DNA from 2 places in the Arthrobacter sp. HLT1-20 genome. Region 2 is predicted to be linked to the other one. Evidence: predicted binding sites of a transcription regulator. Region 2 holds the regulator's gene; the other holds the start of a gene.
What was found. The regulator HrcA, encoded in region 2, represses chaperone genes, less so after heat shock. The targets are predictions, from matches to a motif close to TTNGCACTCGNNNNNNNCGAGTGCNAA.
Positions count from the first base shown of each region.

Region 1: the regulator HrcA is predicted to act here: its motif matches at 3,355-3,381, upstream of groES (co-chaperone GroES).

Region 1 is NZ_JBTNDR010000001.1:196,645-211,647, reverse strand. Features, by position in the region: gene ACX80Q_RS00985 (DUF389 domain-containing protein) at 95-1,093, shown strand; gene groL (chaperonin GroEL) at 1,186-2,793, opposite strand; gene groES (co-chaperone GroES) at 2,888-3,184, opposite strand; gene ACX80Q_RS00970 (ABC transporter ATP-binding protein) at 3,598-4,479, shown strand; gene ACX80Q_RS00965 (ABC transporter permease) at 4,476-5,288, shown strand; gene ACX80Q_RS00960 (iron ABC transporter ATP-binding protein) at 5,369-6,127, opposite strand; gene ACX80Q_RS00955 (iron chelate uptake ABC transporter family permease subunit) at 6,124-7,140, opposite strand; gene ACX80Q_RS00950 (ABC transporter permease) at 7,130-8,110, opposite strand; gene ACX80Q_RS00945 (siderophore ABC transporter substrate-binding protein) at 8,222-9,166, opposite strand; gene ACX80Q_RS00940 (class I SAM-dependent methyltransferase) at 9,312-10,538, shown strand; gene ACX80Q_RS00935 (shikimate 5-dehydrogenase) at 10,679-11,491, opposite strand; gene ACX80Q_RS00930 (glutamate--cysteine ligase) at 11,591-12,733, shown strand; gene tsaD (tRNA (adenosine(37)-N6)-threonylcarbamoyltransferase complex transferase subunit TsaD) at 12,834-13,925, opposite strand; gene rimI (ribosomal protein S18-alanine N-acetyltransferase) at 13,922-14,443, opposite strand; gene tsaB (tRNA (adenosine(37)-N6)-threonylcarbamoyltransferase complex dimerization subunit type 1 TsaB) at 14,440-15,003, opposite strand, start outside.
Region 2 is NZ_JBTNDR010000060.1:878-7,460, forward strand. Features, by position in the region: gene ACX80Q_RS18290 (DUF3097 domain-containing protein) at 1-540, opposite strand, end outside; gene hrcA (heat-inducible transcriptional repressor HrcA) at 747-1,760, shown strand; gene dnaJ (molecular chaperone DnaJ) at 1,794-2,930, shown strand; gene ACX80Q_RS18305 (16S rRNA (uracil(1498)-N(3))-methyltransferase) at 2,936-3,715, shown strand; gene ACX80Q_RS18310 (GerMN domain-containing protein) at 3,741-4,739, opposite strand; gene ACX80Q_RS18315 (PhoH family protein) at 5,084-6,157, shown strand; gene ybeY (rRNA maturation RNase YbeY) at 6,154-6,583, shown strand, end outside.

The DNA.
Region 1 (15,003 bases), on a different contig from region 2:
CGAGGCGCCCCGCGGCGGGCAGTATTGGCAGCGCCCAGAGGGCGGTCCTGTAGTAGTGTTCCGATCAACCAACCGGCCCCACAGGAAGCAGCTGATGGCACTGCAAATTCGTATTGTTATTCCGGCAGGGCTCTCGGACCGGGTGGTGGACCTTGTCACGAATCATGCCGGTGTTTCTGAAGTTTCCAGGCTTCAGGGCGCCTCCTTAGTTCCAGCCGGTGACGTCATTACCGTGCAGGCTGTTCGGGAATGTGTTGAAGAGCTGTTGGAGAAACTCCATGCGATCAACATTGAGGGGATCGGCTCGGTCACCATCACCACCCCGGAACTGGTGATCTCGAAGCGCCTTGAGGACGCCGACAGCGCTGTGCCCGGGGAGGAGGCTGACGCCATCATTTGGGATGAGGTGGAGAAGGACACCAGCGAGGAGTCCAAGCTGACGTGGAGCTACCTGGCCTTCATGATCATCGCCGTGCAGCTGGCGGGCATTGGCATTGTCACGGACTCCACGATCGCCATTGTTGGAGCCATGGTGTTGGGGCCGGAGTTCGGTGCCCTCGCCGGCCTGGCCCTGGCGCTCGTGGACAGGCGCTGGAAACTTGCCCGACGCGCGGCCCTGGCCCTGGTGGTTGGGTTCCCGCTGGCCATGGCCGTCACAGCGCTGGCAGCAGCCGTTTCAGTCCCGCTGGGCCTCTTTGACCCGGCCGAGGTCATGGCCGGGTCAAGCTCCACGGAATTCATCTACCACCCCGGCTGGTATTCATTCATCGTGGCGGTCCTGGCGGGCGCCGCCGGAATGTTGTCACTGATTGGGCGCAAATCCACCATGTTGGTGGGTGTTTTCATCTCGGTCACCACCGTTCCAGCAGCGGGGTATGTTGCCGTGGCATTGGTGCTGGGCCAGCCCGACCGTGCAGCCGGCTCCGCCCTGCAGCTCCTGCTCAACATTGCCGGCATCATTGTCTCGGCCGCGGCAGTCTTGCTCATCTACCGGCTGATCCGACGACGTCGTCCGGCACCCTCTCAGCACACACCGGCCCGGGCGAAATTTGGGCCGCCACGGCCGGGAGTTCGCAGCACTTTCCGCCGCTAAAGCAAAAATGCCGCCGTTCCCGCAAAATGCCACCGGTATATCGGTGGCAAAATGCGGGAACGGCGGCATTTTTTTATCCGGCCGGGCCCCAGTTAGTGCTGGTGGCTGGCTTCCTCGGCATCGGCAGGCTTGTCCGTCACGAGAACTTCGGTGGTGAGCACCAAAGCTGCGATGGAGGCCGCGTTGCGCAGGGCCGAACGAGTGACCTTGACCGGGTCGATGACGCCGGCGTTGACCAGGTTCTCGTACTCGCCGGTGGCTGCGTTGAAGCCGAAGCCGTCTTCGAGTTCGCCAACCTTGTGCACAACAACGTAGCCGTCGTGGCCGGCGTTCTGGGCAATCCAGCGCAGCGGCTGGGCAACAGCCTTGCGAACCAGTTCAACAGCTGTTGCTGCATCGCCGGTCAGGGCTGCAACGGTGGCATCCTCGTCAAGAGCCTTGGCGGCCTGGACCAGTGCGGAACCGCCACCGGCAACAATGCCTTCTTCCAAAGCGGCACGCGTTGCGGATACAGCGTCCTCAATGCGGTGCTTCTTTTCCTTCAGCTCAACCTCGGTGGCTGCGCCAACCTTGATCACGCCGATGCCGCCGGCCAGCTTGGCCAGGCGTTCCTGCAGCTTTTCCTTGTCCCAGTCGGAGTCGGTGCGCTTGAGCTCAGCATGCAGCTGGGCAACGCGGTCGGCAACTTCCTCAGCCGTGCCGGCACCGTCAACGATGGTGGTGTTGTCCTTGGTGACTGTGATGCGGCGGGCCGTACCCAGTACTTCAAGGCCAACCTGGTCCAGAGTCAGGCCGATCTCCGGGGAGACAACCTGTGCGCCGGTCAGGATTGCAATGTCCTGCAGCATGGCCTTGCGGCGGTCGCCGAAGCCCGGAGCCTTGACGGCAACTACGTTCAAGGTGCCGCGCAAGCGGTTGACGATCAGCGTGGACAGGGCCTCGCCGTCAACGTCTTCGGCAATGATGAACAGCGGCTTGTTGGCAGCAAGTGCCTTTTCAAGCAGCGGCAGGAATTCCTGCAGGCTGGAGATCTTGCCCTGGTTGATCAAAACCAGTGCATCTTCCATGACAGCTTCCTGGCGTTCTGCGTCTGTGACGAAGTACGGGGACAGGTAGCCCTTGTCGAACTGCATGCCCTCGGTGAGGACCAGTTCGGTGGAGGTGGTGGAGGATTCCTCGATGGTGATCACACCATCCTTGCCGACCTTGTCGAATGCCTCGGCGAGCAGGTCGCCGATTTCCTGGCTCTGAGCGGAGATGGCGGCAACTTCTGCAACCTGTCCACCCTCAACCGGGCGGGCGTTCTCCAGCAGGCGCTTGGCAATGGCTTCAACGGAAACCTGGATGCCGCGCTTGAGCTCGCCGGGAGCCGCACCTGCGGCAACGTTGCGCAGGCCTTCCTTGACCAGAGCCTGTGCCAAAACGGTGGCCGTGGTGGTGCCGTCACCGGCAACATCGTTGGTCTTCGTGGCAACTTCCTTGGCCAACTGTGCGCCGAGGTTCTCGTACGGGTCTTCCAACTCCACCTCGCGGGCGATCGTGACGCCGTCGTTGGTGATGGTGGGAGCGCCCCACTTCTTGTCCAGTACTACGTTGCGACCGCGCGGGCCGAGGGTCACCTTAACGGTGTCCGCCAACTTGTCGATACCGGCCTCAAGGGCCTTCCGTGCGTCGTCATTAAATGCAAGCTGCTTAGCCATGCGGTGTGTCCTTTCACGCAAAGACCCCGCGCTCGTGACCTAAGAACGGTCCCGGCCGCGGGGCTTTACAAAGTGGTTACTAGAGCAAAAGTCGTTACTTAACGACGATGGCCAGTACGTCGCGGGCCGAGAGAACCAGGAGCTCTTCGCCACCGGTCTTCACTTCGGTTCCACCGTACTTGGAGTAGATGACAACGTCGCCAACGGCAACATCGATCGGGACACGGTTGCCGTTGTCGTCAACGCGGCCGGGTCCAACTGCCACAACTTCGCCCTCCTGGGGCTTTTCCTTGGCAGTGTCCGGGATAACCAGACCGGAAGCGGTGGTCAGCTCTGCTTCGAGCTGGCGAACAACAATACGATCCTCAAGAGGCTTAATAGAGACCGACACTCGGACCTCTCCTTCACACGTAAATTCTTTGGATGGCTGGCAGTCTTCTTCACCATGTTTATCAGGAGCCCCAACCGTCGTCGCGGTGCCGGTGTTGCTCCCATGGCCAAAAAGATAAGCAAGTTAGCACCCTCGGGGTGAGAGTGCTAACTCTGACTCTATGGAATTGATTAGCACTCGGTCAAGGCGAGTGCCAGTTTTCGACTTAAAAGTGCGACGTCGGCGGGCCTGGTTTCGCTCACGGCGCACCTTTGCGCCGGGACGGGTGTGCGGTGTTCGTGGTGAGTGCGCATCAAATGCGGTTGCAGGGCCGGAAGTCTCATGAGCTGCGCTCTCACGCCCCACCAACCCAACGCGCCGCCAATTTTGCGCGGGTGCTGTTCGGGTTCCCTTCTTGGTGCAAGGATGAACAAATGACAAGCAGCCAAGTGCCGGTGCACGTGCGTGATCTCAGGAAGTCCTACGGCGCCTTCACGGCCGTGGATGGCATCAGTTTTGACATCCATAGCGGGGAAACCTTTGCCTTGCTGGGTCCCAACGGTGCAGGGAAAAGCACCACGATTGAGATTCTCGAGGGTTACCGGGACCGCAGCAACGGGGAGGTCAGCGTTCTGGGCATCGATCCCCAACACGGCGGATTGGAGTGGAAGGCCCAGCTGGGCATTGTGCTGCAATCAAGCGGGGAGAGTGGCAACGTTACGGTGCTTGAACAGCTGTCCCACTTTGCCGGGTACTACCCGAACCCGCGCACGGTGGGGGAAGTGATCGAGGCCGTGGGACTGGCTGGCAAGGAAAAGACCAGGATCAGCAAGCTTTCCGGCGGGCAGCGCCGGCGGGTGGATGTGGCACTGGGCATCATCGGCCGCCCCAAGCTGCTGTTCTTGGACGAACCCACCACCGGCTTCGACCCTGAGGCTCGGCGGCAATTTTGGGATTTGATCAACCAGCTCAAGGCCGAGGGCACCACCATCCTGCTGACAACGCACTACTTGGATGAGGCCGCGACCCTGGCCGACAGAGCTGGAGTCATTGTGGGCGGTAAACTCGTGGACATTGGCCGCATCGATGAGATTGGCGGGGCCGGCGCAAGGGTGCCGCTCGTGCGGTGGCGGCAGGACGGCGTCGTCCGGGTAGAACGCACGACGGAACCCGCGGCACTCGCGGCGAAGCTCTACAGCGAGGCAGGCGGCGAGGTGGAGGCATTGGAAATCACCCGTCCCAGCCTGGAGGACATTTATCTAGACTTGGTGGGCACCCGTGCAGCCGCAGCACGCGAAGAGCAGGACGTGGCATGAGAACACTTTCATTGGGCACCCGGCGGATCGGCTACGAACTCAGGCTGTACTTCAGGCAGGGCGACTCAGTCTTTTTCACGTTCCTATTCCCGATCGTGATGCTGTCCATTTTCGCAGTGGCCTTCAGTACCAGCGGCACCATCGGGGCAGCCCCGGATGGCAGCGGCGGCATCTCCTTTGCCGCGTTTTACGTACCCGGCATGGTGGCCGCGGGCATGCTGCTCAGCGGCGTGCAGAATCTGGGCGTGGACATTGCCGGGGAGAAGGGCGACGGCACCTTGAAGCGGCTAGGCGGCACTCCCCTGCCGGTGTTTTCCTACTTCATGGGCAAGATCGGCATGGTCATGGTCAGCTCCGTCCTGCAGGTGACGCTGCTGCTGCTCGTGGCTCGTTTTGCCTTTGACGTGGCCCTGCCCAGCGAACCGGGCAAGTGGCTGACATTCGCCTGGGTGTTTTTGTTTGGCGTCATCACCAGTTGCGTGCTGGGCATTGCCCTGTCCGCCCTGCCTCGCACCGGCAAAAGCGCCACGGCCGTGGTGATCCCCATTGTGTTGTTGCTGCAGTTCATCTCCGGGGTGTACCTGAACTTTTCGCAGCTGCCCGGCTGGCTGCAAAACGTTGCCAGCGTGTTCCCGCTGAAATGGATGGCCCAGGGCATGCGCAGCGTGTTTCTGCCCGCCGCCTTTGAGCAGGCCGAACCGGGCGGCGCCTGGAATCTGGGCCTGGTGGCACTGGTCATGGGGCTGTGGCTTGTTGTGGGGCTGATCCTATGCAAGCTAACGTTCCGCTGGATCCGCAAGGACACCTAGTCCCCCATCTGTGACGCAGTTGTTGCATTGGAAAGCGCCTTCCCAGCGCGTTTTGATGCAACAAGTGCGTCACAGATGGGTTAGGCGAAGTAGACGCCGATCCTGTTGCCGTCAATTTCCTCGATGCGTATGTCGATGTCGTACACATCGGCCAGCACGGAGCTGTGCATGAGTTCGACAGGGGTGCCCTGGGCGATCAGCTTGCCGTCCTTCATGGCCAAGATGTTGTCCGAGTAGCACGAGGCAAAGTTGATGTCGTGGATGACCAGCACAACGGTTTTTCCCAATTCATCGGCCATTTTTCGCAGTGTGCGCATCATGTGAACCGAGTGCTTCATGTCCAGGTTGTTCAGCGGCTCATCGAGGAGCAGGTATTTGGTGTCCTGCGCCAGCACCATGGCGATGAAGGCGCGCTGGCGCTGGCCGCCTGAGAGTTCGTCCACGAAACGGTCCGCCAGCGGACCCAGCTCCAGGTAGTCCAAGGCCTGGTCGATGTGGATTTTGTCGGCCGCCGTGCCGCGGCCGCCGTTGTGCGGGAAGCGGCCAAAACCCACCAGGTCTCGCACCGAGAGCCGAACACTGAGCTGGTTCTCCTGGCGCAGGATGGCCATGGTCTGGGACAGCTCACGGCTGGGTGTGGTGCTGACATCGAGGCCACCAACGGCGACACCGCCGGCGTCCATGGGCAGCAGGCGGCTGATCATGGAAAGCAGCGTGGATTTGCCTGCGCCGTTGGGGCCAATGATGGAGGTGACCCCGCCAGCTGGGATGGTTGCCGTGACGTTGTCCACCACTTTTTGGCTGCCGTAGGACTTGCTGACACCGGAAATTTCAATCACTTCAGTGAGCCTTTCAACAGCAGCCCGATGAACACCAAGCCGCCAATAAATTCGATGACAATGCTCAACGCACTGTTGAAATCAAAAATGCGTTCAAGCACCAGCTGCCCGCCCACCAGCGAGATGATGCCCAGGAGTACGGCGACGGGGAGCACTGTGGCGTGCTTGAACTTGGGCACCAGCTGGTAGGCAAGCGACGCCACCAGCAGGCCGAAGAAGGTGATGGGCCCCACCAGTGCTGTGGAGACCGCTACCAGGACGGAGCAGATCACCAGCGTTTTGGTCACGGCCTTGCGGTGGTCCACACCCAGATTGATGGATGTTTCACGGCCCAACGCCAGGACGTCGTACTCGCGGCGCAGGCGCCAGGCAGGGACGGAGACAAGGACGACGGCGGCAATCGCCACGAGCAGTAACGTCCCGTCCACCTGATTGAAGGAGGCAAAGAACAGGTCCTGCAAGATCAAGAACTCACTGGGATCCATGAGCCGCTGCAGCAGTGCGGAGAACCCTCGGAACAAGGTGCCAAAGACTATGCCCACCAGCAGCATCAGGTGCAGGCTCTTGCCGTTGCCCGTAAATAGCCAGCGGTACAGCAACAAGGAGAAGGCCACCATCAGCAGCACCTGCATCCCGAACTTCAGCGGTGTGGGCAGGGACAGCAGCACCTGGCCGCCCAACACAAACGTCAGGACGGTCTGCAGCAAAATGTACAGGGCATCGAAGCCCATGATGGACGGGGTCAGGATGCGGTTTGCCGTCACTGTTTGAAACAGCACTGTGGACATGCCCACCGCATACGCCACCAGGATCATCGAGCCGACTTTGATGGCGCGGCGAGGGAGAATGTAGCCCAAATTCCCGCGGATCTCGACCGTCATGAAGACCAGAATCAATGTGGCCGCAAGCACTGCCAAAATCGTCAACAGGACTGTTGAGGACAGTTCAAATTTCTTGGCGCCGGGCGTGCGGGCGTTGATGGACAGTGCTGCCGGGAGCGGACTAGTTGGCATTCCTTTTCTTCCTTCCCAGAAGCAAGTACAAGAAGATCAAGCTGCCCACGGCGGAGACAATGATGCCTACAGGGATCTCAAACGGGTAGCGAATGGTACGTCCAATGATGTCGCACACCAGGACAAAGGCGGCACCAAAAACTGCCACCCACGGGATGGCGCGGCGGACGTTGTCGCCGAAAAACATGGACACCAGATTCGGCACTATCAAGCCCAGGAACGGGATGGCACCCACGGAGACCACCACCACGGCGCTGATCAAGGACACGATCACCAGGCCCAGCATCATGATGCGGTTGTAGTTCATACCCAAATTGGTGGTGAACTCCTCCCCCAAGCCGATGACAGTGAATCGATCGGCACAGATGAACCCCACAACAGTCAGTGCGCCCACCAGATACAGCAGCTCATAGCGGCCCTGGATGACGCCCGAGAAGTCCCCCACCATCCACGAATTCAAGGTTTGCAGCAGGTCAAAGCGGTAGGCAAAAAAGGTGGTGACGGCGGCGATGACTCCACCGAGCATGATGCCCACGAGCGGCACCACCAAGGTGTTGCGCAAGGGCATCCGGCGCAGAATCACCAAGAACAAGGCCGTTCCGGCCATGGCAAAAACACTGGCAACACCCATTTTGGCGAACAGTGAGGCTGCCGGGAATAATACGGTGACGGCAAGGATTCCCAGTGAGGCAGATTCAACCGTACCCACCATGGAGGGTTCAACGAACTTGTTTCTGGCCATGAGTTGCATGATCAACCCGGCCACGCTGACAGCGGCGCCAGCCAGAATGACGGAGATGGTCCGCGGGATCCTGCTGACCCAGAGCACGTGCCAGGCGTGAGGGTCCCCCGCCATCAGAGCTGGCAGGGAGACGTCACTGACGCCCACAAACATGCTCGCAATGGCCAGCACCAACACGGCAGCCCCACCCAGCGCCAGCATGGTGCCGGAACTGATGGGGCGTCGCATTGAACTCACCTTGGGCGCGGCTTCAGCCGTTGCAAGTGACACAGGAAATCCTTGAGTTTTGTCTTCTTGAGGTCCAGCTGCTCGCTACCAAGAGGTACGCAGTAGGGGCAATTATGCCTTCGCTACCGAGCCTGCGATGGCACCGACCATGGCGTCTACATTGTTGAGGCCGTAGCCCACCAAGTACCAGCTGGCCGGGTCGAGGTAGGTGATGCGGTCATTCTTGGCAGCATCGGTGCCCTGAACCAGCGGGTTGTCCAGAACAGCCTTCGCCGCACCTGCGGATTCACCGGTGGCAACGTCGCGGTCGATCACATACAGGCTGGCGGGGTTGGTCTTCGAAATGAACTCGTTGGAGATGGCCTCGCCATGCGAGCCCTCGGCCTTGACATCCGTTGCCGTGGGCACGCCCAAGACATCGTGGATCAGGCCAAAGCGGGAGCCTGCACCGTAGGCGGTGAGCTCACCGCCACTGGTCATGACAATCAGACCGGTGCCGGCTGTGGGGGCCTTGGCCTTGGTATCGGCGATCTTGGCGTCAATGGCCTTGATCTTCTCGGTGACCACAGCCTCCTTGTCAAAGATCTTGCCAAGGCTTGTTGAGACTGTCTTGAAAGATTCCAGCGGAGCTTTCGCGTCCACACTCAGGTCAATGGTGGGGGCAATCTTGCTCAGTTCGGCGTAGGAGCCTGCGGTGCGGCCGGAGATGATGATCAAGTCGGGGGCGCCGGCACTGATCGCTTCAAAATCGGGTTCCTTCATGGTGCCGATGTTGGCGACATCCTTGGAGGCGTACTCCTTCAGCGCTGCGGGCAGGTTGGCCTGCGGCACGCCCGCAACCGGGACGTCCAAAACGTCCAAGGTGTCCAGCACGCCCAGGTCAAACGTGTAGACCTTCTTCGGGTTCAGTGGAATGTCTGCAGTGCCCTGAGCATGCGTGATGGAGACAGTGCCGGACGCTTTGTCTTGTGCACCTGCCGTGCCGCTTTGGCCGCAGGCGGTCAGAGCCAGGACGGCGGCGGTGGCTGCGAAAGTCAGCAGGTGCTTCTTCAACATCGTATTTCTCCAAAAGTTAGATTAGCTTAGGCAATCCTTAGGCGTTCCTTAGAACGCTATTACGACAAGGAATAATTGCGCAAATTATTAGTGCGCTATTTGCGGTGACGCTCGTCACGTAATGGCTGGCGGTTACGATTTAGTTATGTCCACTGATGCGATTTCCCCTCTTCTCACCGTTGCTGGATGGGAACTTCTGTCCTCTCTGGGCCCCTATGCGGACGCCGATTCCCTCAAACTCAACGAATCCCTGCGCAAAGCCGGGCATTCCCCCGAGCTGGTGGCGGCTGCGCTCACCCAATCGAGACTGCGGGCCAAGGCTGAGGCGAAGTTTGGCGAATTCGCGCACCAAATGCTGTTCACCCAGGCTGGCTTGGAGCAGGCCACCCGTTTGAGCATTGCGGCGTTGCACGCGCAGCGGTTTACGGCAGCCGGGATCATCAGGGTGGCCGATCTGGGCTGCGGCCTGGGTGCGGATTCACTCGCCATGGCCAGCTTGGACATTGTCGTGACAGCTGTGGAGATGGATGAAATTACGGCAGCCTGCACCACCGTGAACCTCATGCCCTTCCCCGAGGCGACTGTCATTTGCGGCCGCGCCGAGGAAACGGACCTGAGCGGCATTGAGGGCGTCTGGCTGGATCCGGCCCGCCGCACCACCAACACCTCAGGAACCACCAGGCTCTTTGACCCCGAAGCATTTTCACCGCCGCTGTCATTCGTGGAAAAGCTGGCCGATTCCGGCAAGGCCGTGGGCGTCAAAATGGGTCCCGGCATTCCGCACGAGGCCGTCCCGGAGTCCGCCGAGGCGCAATGGATATCCGTCAACGGAGATGTGGTGGAAGCTGGCCTGTACTTCAATGCGCTGGCCCGCCCCGGCATCCGCCGAGCAGCCCTGGTGGTGGGGCCGCACGGCATGCATGAACTCACCAGCACCGTGGCCTACGATCCCGGCGCCCAGGACGTTGAGGTGGGCCCCATCGCCGGGTACCTCTACGAGCCCGACGGCGCCGTGATCCGTGCAGGGTTGGTGGCGGATTTGGCCCGCACCATGGGTGCGCACCTAGTGGACGAGCACATCGCCTACATCTGCACGGATACTCCGGTGGACACGCCCTTCGCCCGCGGCTACAAGGTTTTGGAGGTCAAGCCCTTCAACGTGAAAGCACTCAAGAGCTGGGTCAAGGCCAACCGGATCGGTGTGCTGGACATCAAGAAGCGCGGCGTCTCAACGACTCCCGAAGAATTGCGCCGCCAGCTCCTCACAGGGTCCGGCAAGGGGCCTAACAAGGCAACGCTGATTCTGACCCGCATCGGCGAGGACAGGGTGGCCGTAGTGGTTGAACCACACGGCGCCACAGGCGCACCCTAAACCACACCCCCCAAACCCTCTCGCAGCAATGGCGTGTTTTTTCCCGACGCTCTCGCAGCAGTGGTCAGTTTCAGCGGAACGCTTTCGCAGTTCAGTGCGACAGGGTTCCGGAAAAAGTAGCCATTGCTGCGAGAGCGTCTCTAGGCGCGGGAGAACTCGGACGCTTCGCGGACCAGCTCGGGGCTGGGGCGCACACCTGTGTAGAGGACAAACTGTTCGGCCGCCTGGATGGCGATGACCTCAGCGCCGGTGATGACGGGCTTGCCCGCCGCACGGGCCGCCTTGATGAGAGGCGTCTCGGAGGGAAGCGCCACCACGTCGAACACAAGCTGCGCGGCTGCCACCGTGGCGTCGTCGAAGGATTGGCTTGATTCCTGCGAACCTGCCATGCCCAGCGGCGTGACGTTGATCAGCAAGTCAGCCGTTGCCCCGCCCACGTCGGGCAGCCAGCCGAAACCGTACAGACCGGCCAGTGCCTGCCCAGCCACAGCGTTGCGGGCCACAATCGAAACGCGAGTGAGTCCGGCGTCGTGCACGGCAGCCGCAACAGCCTTAGCCATACCGCCGGAGCCGCGCAACAAGACAGTGAAATCGGCGGGGACTTCATGGCTCGCCAGCAATTCGGCAATGGCCAAGTAATCGGTGTTGTAGGCCGTGAGGACGCCATCATTGTTAACAATGGTGTTCACCGAATCGATGGCGGCGGCGGAGGCATCCATGACGTCGATCAGGGGAATGACATCTTCCTTGTAGGGCATGGAAACGGCCGCCCCACGAATGCCCAGACCCCGAATGCCGGCAACTGCCTGCCCCAGATCCTTGGGGGCAAAAGCCTTATAGACGTAGTTGAGGTTTAGGGCGTCGTACAGGTAATTGTGGAAGCGCGTACCAGTATTGCTGGGCCGTGCGGCGAGGGAAATACACAATGTCATGTCTTTGTTCAAAATGGGCACACCCCATTGTGCCGGAAAACCTGAACTACAATCAGAATGCACCCGGCGCCTTTGCCGCTTCGCACCCGAGATTTTAGTTGCTGCCAAGGGGGCGCCCCAGTGAAGATTGATTTCGCTAAATCAGAGCAGTCCACTCTTGGACTGGAGTGGGAAATCGCTCTGGTTGACCACCAAACCGGTGAATTGGACGCCCGCGCCAATGACGTTTTCGCCAACATTACAGCAGCCCACCCCGAGGTGATGGCTGACGGCGAGCACCCGCACATCAAGGGTGAAATGCTGCAGAACACCGTGGAATTGGTCACAGGAATCTGCCACACGGTGGCCGAGGGCACCGAAGACCTGCGCCGGAACCTCAACATTCTCCGAGAAGCTGCCACGCCGCTGGGTCTTGACCTGCTCAGCGCCGGCACCCACCCGTTCAGCAATCCGCGCACCCAGGCCGTCACTGACAAGGAACGCTACGCCAAGCTGGTTGACAGGACCCAATGGTGGGGCAGTCAGATGCTCATTTACGGAGTTCACGTCCATGTGGGGCTGGACCACGTGTCCAAGGCCATGCCCGTCCTGGATGGACTGGTCAATTACTTCCCGCACTTCCAGGCATTGTCCGCTTCCTCCCCGTATTGGAACGGCGAAGACACCGGATACGCCTCCCAGCGCGCCCTGATGTTCCAGCAACTCCCCACGGCCGGCCTGCCGTTCCAGTTTCCGGACTGGGCGGGGTACGAGTCCTACGTGCAGGACATGTTCACCACCGGTGTCATCGACGCCACGAACGAAATACGTTGGGACATCCGCCCCGTGGCGGGGCTTGGCACCATCGAAATGCGCATCTGCGACGGCATGTCCACGCTGGAGGAAATTGGGGCCATTGCCGCCCTCACCCAGTGCCTCGTGGAGGACTTTTCAAATACCTTGGACGACGGCGGCTCCATCCCCACCATGCCCCCGTGGCACATCCAGGAAAACAAGTGGCGGGCGGCGCGCTATGGCATGGACGCCATCATCATTTTGGATGCCGCTGGCAAGGAACAGCTTGTCACCGAGCACACCATGGAGCTGCTGAACAAGCTTGAGCCGGTTGCCGCCCGTTTGGGTTGCGCGGATGAGTTGGCAAGCGTTGAGGCCATACTCAACAAGGGTGCCAGCTACCAGCGCCAACGGGCCGTGGCGACCGCCACCGACGGTGACCTGCGCGCCGTGGTACGTTCGCTGGTTGCCGAGATGGCCACCAACTAGTCCCCACCGGCCCAAGAAACTGACCCGCAGAAAACGGCGAAAATCACGCCAAAATGGATGATTTTCGCCGTTTTCTGCGGGCCAGTTGGAAAAGTTTGGACTAGAGGCTGATGCTCGTCACCGGCATGGAGGAGTCCGGGGCAAACGCCAGGTCACTGGGGGCAACACCGTTCATGACCAGTTGCGCCCCCAGGGCCGCCACCATGGCGCCGTTGTCGGTGCACAGCGACAGCTTGGGCACCAGTAACGTAATTCCGGCGGCCAGGCAGCGCTGCTGCGCCAGCTCCCGCAACCGGGAGTTCGCGGCCACGCCGCCGCCCAGCAGCAAGGTGGTGATGCCCTGCTCCTTGCACGCCAGCACTGCCTTGGCCGTGATGACATCCAGCACCGCTTCCTGGAACGACGCCGCAACGTCGGCCACGGGAACGGCCTCGCCGCGGGCCTCGTACCCCTCAACGCAGCGGGCCACGGCCGTCTTCAGGCCGGAGAAGGAGAAGTCGTAGCGGTGCGGGCCGGGCGCCTCGGCGGTGCCCATGTATTTGGGCATGGTCAGCCCACGCGGGAACCGGATGGCCTTGGCGTTGCCCTCGCGGGCCAGCCGGTCAATCGCGGGCCCGCCCGGGTAGTTCAGCCCCAGCAGCCGGGCCACCTTGTCAAAGGCCTCCCCCGCGGCGTCGTCAATCGTGGCACCGAGCAACTCCACGTCGGAGGCGATGCTGCGCACCCGCAGAATTTCCGTGTGCCCGCCGGAGACCAGCAGGGCGCCGAGATTCTCCGGCAACGCCCCGCCGTCGTACGCCGCAGCGATGGACTCATCCAGCAGCCCCACCCCCACGTGCGCCACCAGGTGGTTGATGGCATAGAGCGGTTTGCCAGTGGCCAGTGCCAGCGCCTTGGCCGCACTGACACCCACCATGAGGGCGCCAGCCAGGCCCGGTCCGCTCGTGACGGCAATGGCGTCCACGTCCGCCAGCGTGACCCCGGCATCGGAAAGTGCCTGCTGCAAGGTGGGGACAAAAGCGTCCAGATGGGCCCGGGAGGCAATCTCCGGAATCACGCCACCAAAACGGACGTGCTCCTCCATGGAGGAGGAAACGGTGTTGGTCAGCAGCGTTGTGCCGCGCACCAATCCCACACCCGTCTCATCGCAGGAGGATTCAATGCCCAAAATCAGCGGGTTGCTCTGGTTCATGAGGGGTCCTTCACATCAGTGGGAGCGGGCAGCGTCAGGCGCATGATCAGCCCGTCCGAGCCGTCCCTGTAATACTTGCGCCGCGTGTGGATGTGCTCAAAACCGTTGCGTTTGTACAGATCTTGGGCGCGCGGGTTGGCGGAGCTGACCTCGAGCATGATTTCCTTAGCGCCGCGCAGGGCGGCCTCGGCGATGAGGCTGGCCATCATGGCGCGAGCAATGCCACGGCCCTCAAACTCCGGCAGGACGCCAATGGTCTGGATGTCACCCACCGGCTCCACACACATCAGGCCGGCATAGCCTGCAATCTGGGGATGCCGCGAGGCGTCCGGAACCTCGGCGATGATGTACTTCCGGGTTTCGGGCTGGGCCAGCTCATCTTCAAACATGTGCCGCGGCCAGCAGTCCACCCCAAAAAGTTGGGCGTCCAGGGCTGTGATGAAGTCAATGTCGCCCGGTTCCATGGCGCGCAGCACGGCGGGACTGGGCTGGGCGGGCGCACCCGCTGCGGTGCTCACAGTGCCCGCTTCCGGGGGCCGGGAACCTTGGCGTCGGATTCGCGCATGTACAGCGGTGTGGAATCCAAGAACCCTGCGCCTTCCAGGGAGCCGGCGGCAGCAATCCTGCGCATGGCCGCCCGGCCCAATTCCAGGGCGGTGGGCTGTTCCGCAGCGAAGCTTGCCTCCACAACACAACCGTTGGCCGTTAGTTGCTGGGTGTAGATGCCGGCACCGGCACCAAAGACCTGCACTGGCGCAATGTCGGACGCCGGGCCCACATGCGGGCCGTCGAGCAGGACGGCGCTGGCACTGTATTTGGCCCAGTAAACCTCCTGGCGGCGGGCATCCGTGGCCACCACAAAGTCGGCCATGGCCAGAGGTGCAACGGCCCGCCCGTCAAGGTAGCGCGGGGTGTCAAAAACCTGTTGGGCCAAGGCGTCAAGGCTCATCATGCCGTATAGCCGCACCCCCCAGGTGAAGGCCAGTGTGCGGGCCACTGTGATCCCGGATCGCAGTCCGGTGAACGGGCCGGGGCCCGTGCCCACAATGATGGCGTCCAGCGCAGGGCCTTCTGTGAC
Region 2 (6,583 bases):
AATGCGCGATTCCTTGGATCCCGGCACCAGGTGGTCCACCAAAATGCCCAAACGGCGGTTGGGTCCGGGACAGAAGTCAGCCACGGCTGCGGCCAGGTCGTCGATGCCGCGCAAGGGCTCCACCACAATCCCTTCAACCCGCAGATCGTCTCCCCAGACTTTCTCAACAAGTTCGGCGTCGTGCTTGCCCTCCACCCAGATGCGGCTGGCCTTGGCCACCTTGGCGCGGGTGTTGGCAACTCTCACCGAGCCGGAGGCCGTGCGCTGGATCGCCTTGGCAGCCACAACGCGCGGGGCAATGAGCTCAACGGCTTCGCCGTCCAGCAGGAAACCAAATCCCAGTGGGAAGGCACGGATTTTCTCGCGCCTGTCAGCAAGCTCCACAATATGCATGCCGCCGGACTTTTCCAGCCTGACCACGGCACCCACCCAGCCGGTGTCCACGTCCTCCACCACAAGCCCGGAGACGGCCTCCACCTTTGGCAGCGTTCGGGCGGGAGGTGCGCTCAAATCTTGGGGGCCCCACTGGTTGAATTCCACGCTAAAACCTGACTCTTCATTCTTGGGGCAACGCTCATGGCGAACGCTGCAGCTGTGAAAACCCATGCTATCCGCTCCGCGAGGCACAAATGGGGGTTCGCCATGGTCGCAGGGGCACGGGAGGGGCTGGCGAAAAAGTATTAGACTTAGCACTTGACTGGGTAGAGTGCCAGCGTTTTTAGGCCAATGAAAAGGAGGTGACGGGCATGAGTGAACCACGGAAGTTGGAGGTCCTGCGGGCCATTGTTGAAGACTACGTACACACACGCGAGCCCGTCGGTTCCAAGGCCCTGGTTGAACGGCACCATTTGGGTGTTTCCAGCGCCACCATCCGCAACGACATGGCAGCGCTGGAAGAGGAAGGCCTAATCGCCGCCCCTCATACCAGCTCGGGGCGTATTCCCACCGACAAGGGCTACAGGCTTTTTGTTGACCAGCTGTCCGCCGTCAAACCACTTTCAGCCGCCGAACGCCGCGCCATTGCCGTGCTGTTGGAGGGCTCCACGGACCTTGACGATGTCCTGGAACGGACGGTGCGGACCCTGGCCCAGCTGACCAACCAGGTGGCTGTGGTGCAGTATCCGCGCTCGGCCGGTGCCACGGTGCGGCACATTGAATTTGTGTCGCTGGCTGCACGCCAGGTGCTGGTGGTGCTGATTTTGGCGTCCGGCAAGGTTGAGCAGAACGTGATCGACGTCGGAGCTAACGTTGACGACGCCATGCTGGCTGGGCTGCGGCAAGTGTTTTTGGCCAGCCTGCAGGGGATGACGGTGGCAAGTCTGCCCGAGGCCGTTGTCAGGATCCCGCCAACAGTCCAGCCGTCCGAGCAGGGGCCGGCCGCGCGCCTGGCCCAAGGCTTGGTGCTGCTGGCCGGGAATGCCCGGGAAGACAAAATTGTTATGGCGGGGACAGCCAATTTGGCCCGGTCCAACAATGACTTCCCGCTCAGCATTGGCCCTGTCCTTGATGCCTTGGAGGAACAGGTTGTGTTGTTGCGCCTTTTGGAGGCGATGGCACAAGATTCCTTGGGCATGGCAGTAGTTATTGGCCGTGAGAACCCGCACGATTCGCTGGCAGAGGCGTCAGTTGTGGCCACCAGTTACGGGCCGGGCGAAACTGCCAAGCTTGGTGTTGTGGGCCCAACCCGGATGGATTACCCCAACACCATGTCCAGCGTGCGTGCCGTGGCGCAGTACCTGTCTAGAATTTTGGCCGGCTAAGCGGCCACCGATTCCACTAAAGAGAGCAACACTTTGAGCAATCACTACGATTCACTGGGCGTCGCCCGCGACGCGACCCCCGAAGAAATCAAGAAGGCGTACCGCAAACTGGCGCGTAAGCTCCACCCGGACGTCAACGACGCCCCGGATGCCCAGGACCGCTTCAAGGCAGTGACCCACGCCTACGAGGTCCTTGCAGACCCGCAAAAGCGCCGCGTCTACGACACCACGGGCAACGAAAATGGCAACGACAACGGCGGTGGCGGCGGCAACTTTGACGGCCAGGGCTTCGCCTTCCAGGACATCTTCGAGACGTTCTTCGGCGGCAGCGGAGGCGGTGGCGGGCGTGGACCGGCGTCGCGCATGCGGCGGGGACAGGACGCCCTCATCACAGTCCGCATTGACCTGAAAGAGGCAGTATTCGGCGTCAACAAGAAGCTTGAGATCGACACCGCCATCACCTGCGGCACCTGTGAAGGCAGCTGCTGCCGTCCGGGCACCTCACCCACCACGTGCGATGTTTGCCACGGCAGCGGCCAGATCCAACGCCCCGTGCGCTCCATCCTGGGCAATGTCATGACGCTGGCCACCTGCAACTCCTGCCAGGGCTTTGGCACCATGATCATTGACCCGTGCAACGAGTGCATGGGTGAAGGCCGTGTGCGTGATCGCCGCAGCTTCACCATCAAGGTCCCGGCCGGCGTCAGCACCGGCACCCGCATTCAGCTAGCCCACCAGGGCGAGGCGGGTCCGGCTGGCGGCCCGGCGGGCGATCTGTATGTGGAGATGAAGGTCAACAACGACCCCAACTTCCTGCGTGAAGGCGATGACCTGCACGCCACCCTCAGCGTGCCCATGACGGCTGCCGCGCTGGGCACCGAGCTGACCTTTGAAACCTTCGACGGCGAACAGCCCATCAGCATCAAGCCGGGCGTCCAGGCTGGGGAGATCATCAACCTGCGCAGCTTGGGTGTGACGCACCTGCGGGGCTTTGGCCGTGGCGATCTGAAGGTGCACATCCACGTGGAAACCCCCACCAAGGTCGACGCCGCCCAGGAAGAGCTCCTGAAGCAGCTGGCCGCCCTGCGCGGTGAAACCTTCACGGAGGGCAAGCTGGTCTCCAGCGGCGGCATGTTCGCCAAGCTTCGCGACAAGCTCGGCAACCTCTAAAGCCCATGAGCAACCCAGTCTTCTACGCCACGCCCGCCGAGCTTGCTGGCCTCGGCCCCGGTGCCGCATTTTCCCTAGGCGGTGCCGAGGGCAAGCATGCCGTCACCGTCAAGCGGCTTACTGCCGGCGAGCCGGTTGACGTGTGCGACGGCGCCGGGTTGCGTCTGGTCTGCTCCGTCACCGGCGCCGAGAAGGGTGTGCTGAGTGTTGAGGTTGAGGCCGTTGTGGCCGAACCCGCCCACAACATTGCGTTCACCCTCGTCCAGGCGCTAGCCAAGGGGGACAGGGATGAGCTGGCCATCGAAACCGCCACCGAGCTGGGCATCGATGCCGTGGTTCCGTGGCAGGCCGAACGCTCCATTGTGCGGTGGAAAATGGACAAGGCCGTTAAGGGTCCGGAAAAATGGCGCCAGGTGGTTGCCGCGGCGGCCAAACAGGCCAGGCGTTCCAGTATTCCGCAGGTTGGTGCACTGGTGGGAACGGCCGGTATCTGCGAACAGATCCAGGCAGCGGATCTGGCCTTGATCCTGCATGAGGACGCCACCGATTCGCTGGCTGCCGTGGCGCGTGCCTGGAAGTCGACACAGGACTTCAAGGATTCGCAGGCGGCCTTGACCGTGCTGATGATCGTGGGTCCGGAAGGTGGCATGAGCGACGCCGAGGTGCAGGCATTCTTGGCAGCGGGGGCGCAGACCGCCCTGCTGGGCCACCACGTGTTGCGATCCTCCACGGCCGGACCGGCCGCGGTGGTGCTCCTGAGTCAGGAATTGGGCCGCTGGGCCTAAACCCGACCCCTCCCGAGCAGCCTCCTTAGGGTTGGCTGATGGTGACGATCTTGGTGTCCAGACCAATCTGGCGCCCCGGGACCAGCGGGTCCGCAAGGTAGACAGACAGCTGGTAGCTGCCGGGCGGGGGAACCAGGTTGAAGTTGAATTCGCCCAGTTCGCTGGGGCCCTGGGGGATGGACACTGTCCCTGTCATGTAGACGTCGGAAACCTCGCCGTTCTTCACATGGGACAACGCCCAGGCAAGGGTCCCCGTGGGGGAGACGCCCTGGCCCTTGACCTTCAGCGGAAGGGTTCGGTAGGTGGCACCGTTGGCGGGGTCAATGAGCCAGACGGGGGCAACAAACGCCGGATTGCGGGTCAGCGGCTTGTCCAAGGCAACATGGCCAAAAGCGTTGAAACCGGTGTGACCGTCAACAAGGACGGAAACCTGCACAGCACTGGAGGCATCAATGAGTCCTGCCATGGCAGCGGCCGCCGTGGCCGTGTACACCAGCTGGGACACGGATCGGTCGGCGATTCCCTGGTCCATATTTTGCCCGAAGGCATCGGCTGAGACGTCAATGGTGATCACGTTCTTGGCGGAGATGGACGCCCCCAGCCGGCTTGGCTTATTCCACAGCGAAAAATAGTCCGGATCGCTGGGTTTGGCGCTCATCATGGTGTGCAGCGCGCTAACAATGGGGTCGTCGGTGGCGGCCGTGGGGAAGAACTCCCGGTACAAAAACACGTCGTCGTTGCTGCGCCCCAGCCAGTAAACGGGAAGGGTCTGCGCGGCCGTGGCCGTCTCCAGGGGTGCGCTGGTCACCAGCGTTGACGCGGTTGAGCCAGTACTGGTGGGCATCGTGACATTGTGCTGATCGCTGACCTTCTCGGTGCAACCCATGAGCGCCAGCGTCAAGGAAAGGCCAATGACTGCAAGGCCGTCCACCGCGCGGAATCGGACGCGGGGGCGCTGATTCTGACGGGCCCTGGAGCCGGGCGCGCCATGGCGTCCTGACGGGGCTGGGGACGGTGCGGCCATGGGGAATTGTCTCGCTGGTCTATTGGTCTGTGGAGGGCGGTACATATTCGCAACCACCCTTGAAAAAGCGTTAGTCAAGGTTCCCCACAGTTCCTTAGACCTGTTCAAGCTTGGCACAATACAGAACCCCGATGCCCGGTTTACGCCCCTAGGGAAAGAACTGAAACCGTATCGAAATACTTTGCCCGGCATGTGGCACCAAAGTGTGATCAAGCTTCACGTGGGTTATGGGCTGCGTTGTTGGGGCCGTGCATTAGAATCGGTAACAGGTATCAGCGGCAAGAAATTCGGTGGCAACCACCGGCAAACCCAAGGAGAGATTTCAGGCTAGGAAGGCCGAAATTATGGCAGAGACAACAGCGCACCGCCACGATTCGTATCCTGATGAGGGTCCGGGGCGGCACTTTCCGCATTCCGTTGACGGCACGCGCACCGAAGTGGTGCACTTTCACTCCACCGAGCAGATGGTGGCGGCGCTGGGTGCCGAGGATGAAGGACTGCGCGTTGTTGAGGCACTCTACCCCCAAGTCAGTTTTTTGGCCCGCGGGAACGTTCTCTCCATCACTGGGCCCGCGGCAGTGGTGCCCCGGATCATGCACCTCATGGAGGAAGCCCGGGGCATGGTGGCGCGCAACAGCCCCATGAGCGCCAGCGTGTGGGAGCAGTTGGTGACCATGCTCAAGACCCGGCCGGACTCCTCCGTGGTGGACATTCTCAGCTACGACATCCTCTCCAGCCGGGGCCGGACCATTCGCCCCAAAACCGCCAACCAAAAGCTCTATGTTGATGCCATCGACAGGAACACGGTTGTCTTTGGGATTGGGCCGGCAGGAACAGGCAAAACCTATCTGGCCATGGCCAAGGCGGTCCAGGCCCTGCAGCGCAAGGACGTCAGCCGCATCATCCTGACCCGCCCCGCCGTGGAGGCGGGGGAGCGTCTTGGTTTCCTGCCGGGTACCTTGAACGACAAAATTGATCCTTATCTGCGCCCGCTCTATGACGCCCTGCACGAGATGATGGATCCGGAAACCATCCAACGCCTCATGGCCGCCGGCACCATTGAGGTGGCCCCGCTGGCGTACATGCGCGGACGCACGCTCAACGACGCCTTCATCATCTTGGATGAGGCCCAAAACACCACCCCCCAGCAGATGAAAATGTTCCTGACACGGCTGGGATTTGGTTCCCGCATAGTTGTCACCGGAGACATCACGCAGGTGGACCTTCCTAGCGGAACCAAATCAGGGCTGCGCGTGGTGAAAGATATTTTGGAAGGCGTGGACGACATCCACTTTGCGCTCCTGGATGCCGAGGACGTAGTCCGGCACCGCCTGGTGGGAGCCATAGTCAGCGCCTACAACTCCTGGGATGAAACCCATCCGAGCCCCCCAACAGCCAAGGAAAGCACCTCCAGATGAGCATCGAAATCAACAATGAATCAGGTGTGGAAGTGCGCCAGGAAGAGCTGGTCAAGCTCGTCAAGCACATTCTCACTGCCATGTTTGTGCACCCCCAAACCGAGGTTTCCATCATCTTGGCCGATGTGGACACCATGGAAAAACTCCACATTGAGTGGATGGATGAACCCGGACCCACAGATGTTCTCTCCTTCCCCATGGATGAGCTCCGCCCCGGCAGCGCCGCTGCACCCACCCCTGCCGGACTTTTGGGCGACATTGTCTTGTGCCCCGTGGTTGCCCAGGAGCAGGCAGTTACCGCCGGCCACTCCATGGAAGAGGAACTGCTGCTGCTGACAACCCACGGCATGCTGCACCTCATGGGCTATGATCACCGTGAGCCGGAGGAAAAGGCAGAGATGTTCGGGATTCAGCGTGAGCTGCTCT